Novipirellula caenicola: one gene and its partner. The protein of the gene in region 1 interacts with the protein of each later gene in a pairwise test. Links are inferred from orthologs where the notes say so. Each region holds a gene or a part of one and is shown on either strand. Other genes may lie near its edges.

Region 1 (5,758 bases):
AAGTTTGTGCAGCGTATCACTGGCGACGTGATGGTTGGTTAGCACCAAGCCGTCGCTTGAGATAAACGATCCCGATCCTCCGCTGTTGAATCGCACCGACGACAAACGAAGGTGGTCCGCCCATTGCGAATCGGGCTCAAAATTGTGTTTCTGTTTCAGCGTTTCAACGGGCAAATCATTGAACAAGTACATGCCTTCGTCGCCATACGACGCGACGGGCAGCGAAAGTGAGGTGGTCAACAAAAACATGAGCAAGGCTATTCGGCTTCGGATTTTCATGTCTAGGATTTTTCGGTGGGGTTGAGGAGCGTTCGAAAGGGAACTCACGCGTTTGTCTATCTTAGCAACATCCACCGCGGCGATTGAGAACCCAAGACGCAGCAATCCCAGGGAATTTCTACGTTGCATTGTGCGGATTCATCTTCCCCCACTTCGAAATTTTTCGTAGCTAACAGAGGTTGAGATCGAATCACACCGGACCCAAGGAAATTGGTTATGCAAGCGAATATTGTCTGCATCAAGTGGGGGACAAAGTATGGCAGCGAGTATGTCAATCGCTTGCTTCACGGCATTAAAAAACACTTGAACCTGCCGTTCCGATTTCTCTGTTTGACCGAAAATTCCGAGGGGATCGACCCGCAGGTCGAGATCCACCCGCTGCCAGTCACGCCGTTTGACGAGAACGCCTTTGATGCTCGCAAAGGAGGCGAGACGTGGCGTAAAGTCGGCTTGTTTCAGCCTGGCTTGGCGGGACTCGAGGGCGACACGCTGTTCCTCGATCTCGATGTGGTTTTGACTGGCCCGCTTGATGATTTCTTTACGTTCGAGCCCGGCAAATTTTGTGTAATCCACGATTGGCTCGAGAAGCGTCGCGCTTGGATCCCCGGACGGGATGGCAAAGTCGGCAATACGTCGGTGTTTCGCTTTCATCCCGAGCGTCACTTGCGAGTCTACCAGCACTTTTGCGATCATCAGGCCGAGGTACTGCAGTCGTTCCGTATTGAACAGCAATACGTCAGCCGAACGCTTTTGGATGATCTGGCGTTTTGGCCCGAGCAGTGGGTGTGCAGCTTCAAACGCAGTTGTCGTCCGTTGTTCCCAATGAACCTGATTCGCGAGCCTTATCAGCCGTCCGAAATGCGTGTGTTGGCATTTCACGGTTATCCGCTGCCGGACCAAGCGATTGCGGGGTATCAGGCAAGTGTGTTCAAGTCGACGCGGCCAGCGACGTGGTTAACCGCGCATTGGAAAGACGCCGCCTAGGTTCGAGCTTTCCCGTAGCGAAACTCGTGAACGGCTTGTTGTTTTATTCGTACGATGGACTTCCTAGTCCGTCGAATGCGCCATTGACGCACTAGAAAGTTCATCATACACCCCTTGCCGCAGGAAACTTCATTAAATCAACAAGCCGTGAACGGCTCGTCGGTTTAGTCGTACGACGGACTTCCTCGTCCGTCCAATACATCATTGATGGCCTAGGAAGTCCAACATACGACCCCTGCCGCAGGAAACTTCACTAAATCAACAAACCGTGAAGCGTTTCCTCGTCGGACATTGATGAACGAAAGTCTTCGCGACTGCCGCTGCGATCAAAGGGAACGCGTTGGCTCGCAGTAGGGCCGATTTTGACCGATTTCTGACCGGCACGCACCAAACGAATTTAGCTCCGTCCATTTGATTGGCGGAGCTAAAATCGGATTGAAGTAATGATTGGCTCGCATGACCGAAACTCTTGGCGAGTTTCGCGACGCGAAGCACGACGAGGCCTTCTTTTAGCCTTCGACGTTCAAGCCCATGCTGCGAGCGGTGCCTTGGATCATCAACGCAGCTTGTTCGATGCTACGAGCGTTCAAGTCGGCCATCTTCTTTTGCGCGATCTCTTCGCATTGAGCGGCGGTCACGGTGCCGACCTTGTCGCGGTTAGGAACTCCGCTGCCCTTGGCGATACCAGCGGCAGCTTTCAGCAGCGAAGCGGCTGGAGGGCTCTTGGTGATGAATTCGAAGCTACGGTCGTTGTAGACGGTAACAACCACGGGGATCGGAGTGCCCGCGTACTCTTTGGTTCGGTCGTTGAAAGCTTGGACGAATTGACCAAGGTTCACACCAAATTTACCAAGCGAGGTACCGACAGGAGGAGCGGGGGTAGCTTGACCGCCAGGAACTTGGAACTTCGCGACCCCGGTTACTTGTTTAGCCATTTTTCAGTGATCAGTTAAGATTGTTCAGTGGAGGAATATTTTCAAAAGGTTTGGGAAGGCGATCGATGTCGCTGCGTCGACAGGTGACAATCGATACATCATGCCATTTATAAAGCTTCGACTTGCCAGTGATCGAGTTCCATTGGGACACTGCGACCAAAGATGTTGATGATGACGGTGATGCGTCCGTTTGCTTCATCGACGCTATCGACGTCACCTTCCTGGTTTTCGAAGTTACCTTCCTTGACCCTCACACGATCGCCAACCTTAAACGGAATCGCCGTTTTGATTGGGGTCTCGTCTTCGTCATCGTCTTTGGGTTTGTTGATGAATCGTTCGATGTCCGAGGGTTCCATCGGCATCGGTTTGCCAGCGGCTCCGGTGAAGTCGCTAATGCCCGCGGTTTCGCGAACCAAGAACCAGGTGTCATCATTGATGATCATATTGACCATGATGTAGCCCGGCAGCAGTTTTCGCTTGGTGACGCGGCGTTTTCCGTCACGGGTGAACGTGGCAACGTCTTCGGTGGGAACGACAATGTCACCGAACTCTTCGGTCATGCCTTCCATCTTGACGCGTTTCCGCAGCGCTTCGGCGATCGAATCTTCGCGATTGAAAGCGACCTTCAAGATGTACCAATCCATCTTGGCTTCGCCATCATCGACTTTGTCGACCTTGGGAGCGATTTGTTTTTTTGGCGGTGGCGGTGCGGGAGCTGCTGATTCTTCGCCGCTGGCCGAATCGTCTACGGAAGTTTCATTGGTATCCAAATCGAGCTGATCTGCGGCGAGTTGTTCCGAATCAGCCGGAGCGCCGGCTTGCGTGTCTTCTGGCAAATCGCCTTGGTCGTCTGTCGTATCAGCTGAGTTCACGGGTATCACCGAAAGCGGTATTTAAAGTAATTCTTCGAAGGGCGTCTCGTTTTCATAAAGCTGGAATGAAACCAGTGACGCCGAGGGTTTAGCTAGTCACGCCAAGGAAATTAAAGATGAACTGCCAAACCACGTCGAACAAAAAGAGAGCCACTGCGAGAAAGAAGATCGTGAAGATCACCACGACCGATGCGCGGATCAATTCGTCCTTCGCCGGCCAAGTCACCTTGTTCATCTCGGCTTCGACTGCGATCAAGAAATCGGCAAACTGAGGCCAGTTGACCAAGCGATAACCGATCCACACGCCAATCGCCAACGCGACCATGGGAATCGCAGGAATCAGCATCGAGCCGGCGGGCAAAAAGCCTCGCAGGGTGGCGTACAGGCTCCAACATCCCAGAGCAACCACGACCCAGATCGCCAATGCTGTCAATTGACGAACGATTCGCCCTTGGTTTGGTTTGTAAACCTTGGCGTGAAATAGTTCGCTAGTCAGTGGGGCGTTGTTCGTCCCTGCAATGTCTCGAGACACTGTCGGCTCCTAAAAATGATCTTTCGACCCATGAAAGCTGCGAATCCTTTGCAGCCGACTCAAGAGGCCAAGTTATCTGTGTGAATAAAAGCAGGGGCGGAGGGACTCGAACTCTCAACCGCTGGTTTTGGAAACCAGTGCTCTGCCATTGAGCTACACCCCTGTGAAAACCAATTGCGTTTCACACGTCTGTTATCGCCGATAACCCTGATTCAGGGCAATCCCAACACGGATCAACCGTAGCGACACCGCAGATTAACGAATTCGTCTTCAAAAGCCAATGGCCAACGAAGGTAGAAAACCTCGCTGGCCATTGGTTGATTTTTCAAATTGGTGATTTGTTCTGCGTTGCTGCCGAAGGATCAGCAGCCATTTGAACGATATCTACCAATTGGAACACAAGGCCGTGTTTACGATACGATCTTGGTTACAACCCCGGAGCCAACGGTACGTCCGCCTTCGCGAATTGCGAAACGAACACCGTCGTCCATTGCGATTGGCTTGTGCAATTCGACTTCGACCTTGACGTTGTCACCAGGCATGCACATTTCGGCGTCAACCAAGTTTGCGGTGCCGGTCACGTCGGTGGTACGGAAGTAGAACTGAGGACGGTAACCGCTGAAGAACGGGGTGTGGCGTCCGCCTTCTTCCTTGCTCAAGCAGTAAACTTCTGCTTCGAACTTGGTGTGAGGGGTGATGCTGCCTGGCTTTGCCAAACATTGACCACGTTGGATGTCTTCACGCTTAACACCACGGAGCAAGCAACCGACGTTGTCTCCGGCTCGGCCTTCGCCCATTTCCTTGCGGAACATTTCGACGCCGGTGCAGGTGGTTTTAACAGGGGTGTCCGAAAGACCGACGATCGATACTTCTTCACCAACCTTAACCACACCACGCTCGATACGGCCGGTAGCAACCGTACCACGACCTTCGATCGAGAAGACGTCTTCGATTGCCATCAAGAATGGCTTGTCGTCTTCACGAACAGGTTCTGGAATGAACTCGTCCAACGCGTTCATCAACTCAGTGATGCACTTGCTGGCTTCAGGGTCCGATGGGTTGTTGTATGCAGGAAGCGACGAACCGCGAACGACAGGAACGTCGTCGCCGGGGAAGCCGTACTTGCTGAGCAAGTCGCGAGCTTCGAGTTCGACGAGTTCAAGCAATTCTTCGTCGTCGACCAAGTCACACTTGTTCAGATAAACAACGATGTAAGGAACACCTACTTGGCGAGCCAAGAGAACGTGTTCTTTGGTTTGTGGCATCGGGCCGTCTGCTGCCGATACAACCAAGATCGCACCGTCCATTTGGGCGGCACCGGTGATCATGTTCTTAACAAAGTCAGCGTGGCCCGGGCAATCGATGTGGGCGTAGTGACGCTTGTCCGACTCGTACTCAACGTGAGCGACCGCAATCGTCACGGTTTTGGTAGCGTCACGAACGGTACCGCCCTTGGCGATATCCGAGTAACCCTTTGCCTTTGCCAGACCCTTAGCAGCTTGGACGGCCAAGATTGCGCCAGTCGTGGTCGTTTTGCCATGGTCAATGTGGCCAATCGTGCCGACGTTGACGTGGGGCTTTGTACGTTGAAAAGTTTCCTTAGCCATTTTTCTAAATCACCTACACTCGACCATTGCGAAAACTGGTAAGGGGATACGCCCCCAATCAGCCCGGAAATCCAACGACCGCGTTCACACCCACGGTAGCTCGCCAAAATTCCGGCCGCTCGGCCACTCGATCAACAATAGAATTGAAACGAAATCAAAAAATCGTTTGCGTCCCACCGCGGGACGCGTATTGTGCTGCTGCTATTGACGTTAACGCAATTTGACCCAGCCAGCGATCTCAGTTGATGTCGCCGTCATGCACTCGGTTTGCCGGGGCGAATTCGCCTAGAAACCTGCGTGACGAACATCATTGAGACGCGGAGCTCGATCTCATCAACGCTTCCAGCAAGACCGCCGGTAGCCAACTTGCCTAAGTTGTTGCGAAAAGTGCGATAATTTGCAATTGCCCCGCTGCGAAAATCGAGCATTCGTTGGCTCTTTTTTCGCGAGGAACCGCCAGCGACCCAAAATGTCGCCCCTAAAGCACTCTCGCCATCTCTACTTATTTGATGCCAAACCCGAAGGTTCGGTTTGCTAACAAAGTACTCC
Region 2 (4,407 bases), on another replicon or contig:
CCTGGGTCAACGCGGATCTGATTGCCCGTGAAGTACTTCATCGACCGTCGGTTGTGGCCAAGTTGGTCGAGCGTTTTGGCTCGGAAATCGCCGATGCCGAGGGGAAAGTCAACCGCTCGCGTCTCGCTGAGGTGGTTTTCGGGGATGACGACGCGAGTCGCGCCGCATTAGACTATTTAGAGTCGCTGACCCATCCGCCTACTCGCAACGAAATCCTGCAGCAAATCCGGCAATCGGAGGCCCAGGGCGTACACGTCTTGGTACTGGATGTTCCACTTCTATTCGAATCAAAGTGGGATCGAGCTTGTGACGAGATCTGGTGTGTCGATTCCCCATGGGCACACCGGTTGCAGCGAGCCCAAGAACGCGGTTGGGATGCAGCTCAGCTTTCCAAACGTGAAACCAACCAACTATCCATTGAAGAAAAACGCCGGCTTAGCCACCGCGTCCTGCGTAATGATGGCTCGCTCGAGGACCTCTACGAGCAGATCCGCCAGCTTTACGTTAAGTTAAACGATTGCAGTGGAGAATCCTCTCCGGATCGACATTGTCTCGAACCAGACGACGGCTAAGTCACACGAAAAAACATTTCTCTTTTCTCGACCCGATCTGCTTGAACTGAATTCTCGCACTCACACCTTCCTACCCATCTCTTTTCCAATCGACTGTCCTGCCAGCGCCGATCGATCTCGGCCTAATCATCATGCAATCCAATCAACCACCTCGCGATCGCAATAGTCGCGGCTCGAACGACAATAGTGGTCCGCGCGAGTACCGCAATTATCAGCGTCAAAACCATCGTCCCCGCCACCCTGACAAAGAGGTCGATCAACGGATTCGTGAACTCGATGCCGAGCGTGATCCGCTGTCGTTGCCCGAAGAAATTGTCAGTGAAGCGAACAAGATTGGCGAAAAAGTCGGAATCCCTAGCGGCGAGTCCGAGACACCGCAGCTAAACATCGCTCAGTTGCAAAAGATGCCACAGGACGCGTTGACCGCGATGGCTGAAGCCGAGGGGATCAAGGTCGCCAAGGCGGGTGGAAAGCAAGAATTGATCTTTTCGATTCTGAAGCAACGCATGAAAGCCAATGGGTTGATGTTCGGCGAAGGAACGCTTGAGATCCTGCCCGATGGTTTCGGTTTTCTTCGCAGTGCGCAGTACCACTACGTTTCGTGCCCAGACGATATTTATGTCTCGCCCAGCCAGATCCGGCGATTCGGTTTGCAAACCGGCAGCCATGTGGCAGGCCAAATTCGGCCGCCCAAAGAAAACGAGCGGTACTTTGCCTTGTTGCGGATCGAGGCGATCAATCGCCGTGACCCGATGGGACGCCAAAACCAGATCCCGTTTGATGAATTGACGCCGCTGCATCCCGATCACCGCATCATGATGGAGCACGATAGCAAGGAATTGAGCACGCGGGTGGTCGACATGTTGACCCCCGTCGGGTTTGGTCAACGTGGTTTGATCGTCAGCCCACCGCGCGCGGGCAAAACGATCTTGATGCAGCAGTTGGCCAAGGCGGTTTTGAAAAATTACCCCGAAGCCTACGTGTTTATCCTGTTGATCGACGAGCGGCCTGAGGAAGTCACGGACATGGAACGTGAGGTTCGCGGGCCACAATGCGAAGTCATCAGCAGCACGTTTGACGAACCGGCTCAGCGGCACATTCAAGTCGCTCAGATGGTGATCGAAAAAGCCAAGCGGATGGTCGAAACCGGAGTGGATGTCGTTATCTTTTTGGATTCGATCACGCGTTTGTCTCGCGCCCACAACAGCGAAGGTGAATCGACCGGTAAATTATTGACCGGGGGACTTGATGCCGGAGCTTTGCAAAAACCCAAAGCACTGTTTGGTTCGGCGCGAAAGGTCGAAGAAGGCGGTTCGTTGACGATTTTAGCCACCGCGTTGGTTGATACCGGCAGCCGCATGGATGACGTGATCTTCGAAGAGTTCAAAGGCACCGGGAACCTCGAGATCGTGCTTGATCGTTCGTTGGTTGACCGCCGGGTTTGGCCAGCGATCGATATCAGCCGCAGCGGGACTCGCCGCGAAGAAATGTTGATGGATCCCGAAGAGTATCGTCGGATTTCGGCGCTTCGCCGTGCGTTGGCCGAGCTTTCGCCCGCCGACGCCATGCAAGATTTAGTAGCACAGCTTAGAAAAACCCAGAACAACGCCGAATTTTTGATGAGTTTGAAGGATGTCGATTGAAGTGAGTGGAGTGGACGGAAAGTTGCCCAAGGGAAAGATTGCGATCGTCGCGAGTCGCTACAACGAAGCGATCTGTGACTCGTTGGTCAAAGGTGCCGAAAGCACGCTGTTGGAGGCTGGGTATAGTGCCGCTGATATTGTCGTCGTGCGGGTTCCGGGGGCTTGGGAACTGCCTATCGTGGCGTCGCGGATGTTCAAACAGCACAGCATGATTGCCGTGATCACGTTGGGCTGCGTCATCAAAGGCGAAACGACTCACGACGAACATATCAACCGCGCCGTCAGCGAAGCATTGATGCGGTTATCGATCGAATCCGATTCGCCGGTTGGTTTTGGATTGCTAACCTGTAACACGGTCGAACAGGCGCTGCAGCGCAGCGGTGGAAATGTCGGCAACAAAGGCGAAGAGGCGGCCGAGGCGGTGCTCGAGTTGCTGCGGCTCGCCGAAAAAATGTAAGGCTTATCGCTTGAAGAAGTCGATGGCCGCAGGAATGCCGGTTTGGATCATCGGGGTGTAGTGGTCGCCGGTAACGCGTAGATGAGTGGCGTCTTTGCCGGCTTGCTGTAGCCTTTTTCGAAAATCCTCGGCGTGTTCCAGCGGTACGTTGGAATCGTCGAGTGCATGAAAAATCAATAGCGGACATTGGAATTCGTCGACGTGGTTCATCGGCGACGATTCCGCCACAAAATCTTTGATCCCCGGCAACATCATCCGGTAGCTTACATCGGAGGTGATCTCCGCCATGCGGCTTTCCAAGTCATAGGCCGCTGCAAACGCCGCACAGCGAGTGATTCTCGGTTCGGTTGCTGCCAGCAGCAAGGCGAGGCTGCCGGCCGAGCTGTGTCCGGCGCAGTAGATTTTTTGGGGGTTCACGATCGCGATTTTTTTGATCGCATATTCAACGGCGTTGCGTCCGTTCACGACTCCTGCTCCGGCGCTACGAAACTTTTGGTACGCCAGCGGAAGTGATTTTAAGTAGAGTTGGTCGCTGTTTTCGGCGCCGGCCGGCATCGCACCATCGATCGAGTATTGAATCACCACCATGCCTGCTTCGGCATACGGCAGGGTTTCATCGTGATAGCTGTCGCTAGGGTCAACGCTGACGCCGTGTATCAGTGGCGTTCCCGCAGGCGCGACCAATACACAGGGCAGCGATTGGTTGTAGTGAGTTCCGGCGGGAATGTAGATCCGCATCGTCATCCGGCTTCCTGCCACCGTCGGATCGCCTAATAGCCGCACAAAGTGTGTCGTGACACCGGATGCGAACGTTCGTTCGACCGGCCCTAGGCTGGGAAGGGCATCTGGAACCGGTACGTTTTGCAGACCCGCTGCGGAGATCGGAGTGTTGGAACCGCGGTTTGTTGCCCAGAAATAAACAGCCACTCCGGAAACGCCACAGAACACCGGTGGCACGATCACCAGAGCGGCGACGAGGTAAATCCAGGACGGAATGCCTCCTCGCGGTGCCGTTCGCGAATGAGCGTAGGGTGGCGGCGCGGTGGGGCCATATTGTGGCGATGCAGCGGTTTGTCGCCTGCGGCCATCGATTTGCTGCGTTGGAAAGGGCGCAGCAGGATAGTTCGTCTGCAACGCTTCGAAATCGAGGTCGTCCGGCGCTGTGAAGCTAGAAACGCCTGGGATTTGCAGAAAGGTTCCGCATTTTGGGCACTGCACTTGAACGGTCTGAGCCGACGTGGCCACCAGCAGGATGGTGTTGCACCGGATACACGGAACATTGCGATGTGGGTTCATGATCAGCTTTAAAGCTATCGACACAGATTGCCGTGGAACCCATTGTCGGCTTGCGTGAACAACGGGATTGACCCGAGTCACACGTGGCGAAGGCGAACGGCAGGTGAAAAACGACCCTAATATTAGCACGATGCGCAAACGAGTGTAACGGATTCACTTGCTTGCACTGCGTGCGGATCAGCGTGCGATGGCCGGTTCGCCGAAGGACATCGCGGCGTTCGTTTACTTCAGCAATTCGCGAAGTCGCTCGACGAGCTTGCTGGGGTCGTCGTGGCTGTAAGGAATCTGCTCGGTTTCCTTGGTGTTCAATTGTTTCAATTGACACTGGCCATCGCTCCACTCGTTGCCACCGGCAATGATCGCAAACGGGAATCCGTGGCTATCGGCATATTTCAGCTGGGCGCCGAGCTTTTTCGATTCGGGATAGACTTCGGTGCCA

The links. The genes of interacting proteins can lie anywhere in the genome.
Region 2: the proteins of nusG (region 1) and rho interact in binary tests that used the Escherichia coli proteins (3 or more experiments, as listed by UniProt). The link is inferred for Novipirellula caenicola from one-to-one orthologs.

Annotation. Positions count from the first base shown.
Region 1 is NZ_BAABRO010000007.1:269,602-275,359, forward strand. The notes cover bases 1,138-3,999. They hold nusG (transcription termination/antitermination protein NusG), read right to left. Parts: upstream 2,969-3,999; coding sequence 2,306-2,968; downstream 1,138-2,305. Other genes in these bases: ABEA92_RS16045 (hypothetical protein), read left to right, coding at 1,138-1,263; rplK (50S ribosomal protein L11), read right to left, coding at 1,773-2,198; secE (preprotein translocase subunit SecE), read right to left, coding at 3,159-3,602. Outside these bases: ABEA92_RS16040 (S46 family peptidase), read right to left, coding at 1-249; more of ABEA92_RS16045, read left to right, coding at 496-1,137; tuf (elongation factor Tu), read right to left, coding at 4,013-5,209. UniProt on the Escherichia coli protein: Part of the processive rRNA transcription and antitermination complex (rrnTAC). The complex forms an RNA-chaperone ring around the RNA exit tunnel of RNA polymerase (RNAP).
Region 2 is NZ_BAABRO010000003.1:50,722-55,128, forward strand. The notes cover bases 1-2,959. They hold rho (transcription termination factor Rho), read left to right. Parts: upstream 1-703; coding sequence 704-2,215; downstream 2,216-2,959. Other genes in these bases: coaE (dephospho-CoA kinase), read left to right, coding at 1-572; ribH (6,7-dimethyl-8-ribityllumazine synthase), read left to right, coding at 2,205-2,672; ABEA92_RS07715 (prolyl oligopeptidase family serine peptidase), read right to left, coding at 2,676-2,959. In the rest of the region: more of ABEA92_RS07715, read right to left, coding at 2,960-3,968; hisS (histidine--tRNA ligase), read right to left, coding at 4,191-4,407. UniProt on the Escherichia coli protein: Facilitates transcription termination by a mechanism that involves Rho binding to the nascent RNA, activation of Rho's RNA-dependent ATPase activity, and release of the mRNA from the DNA template.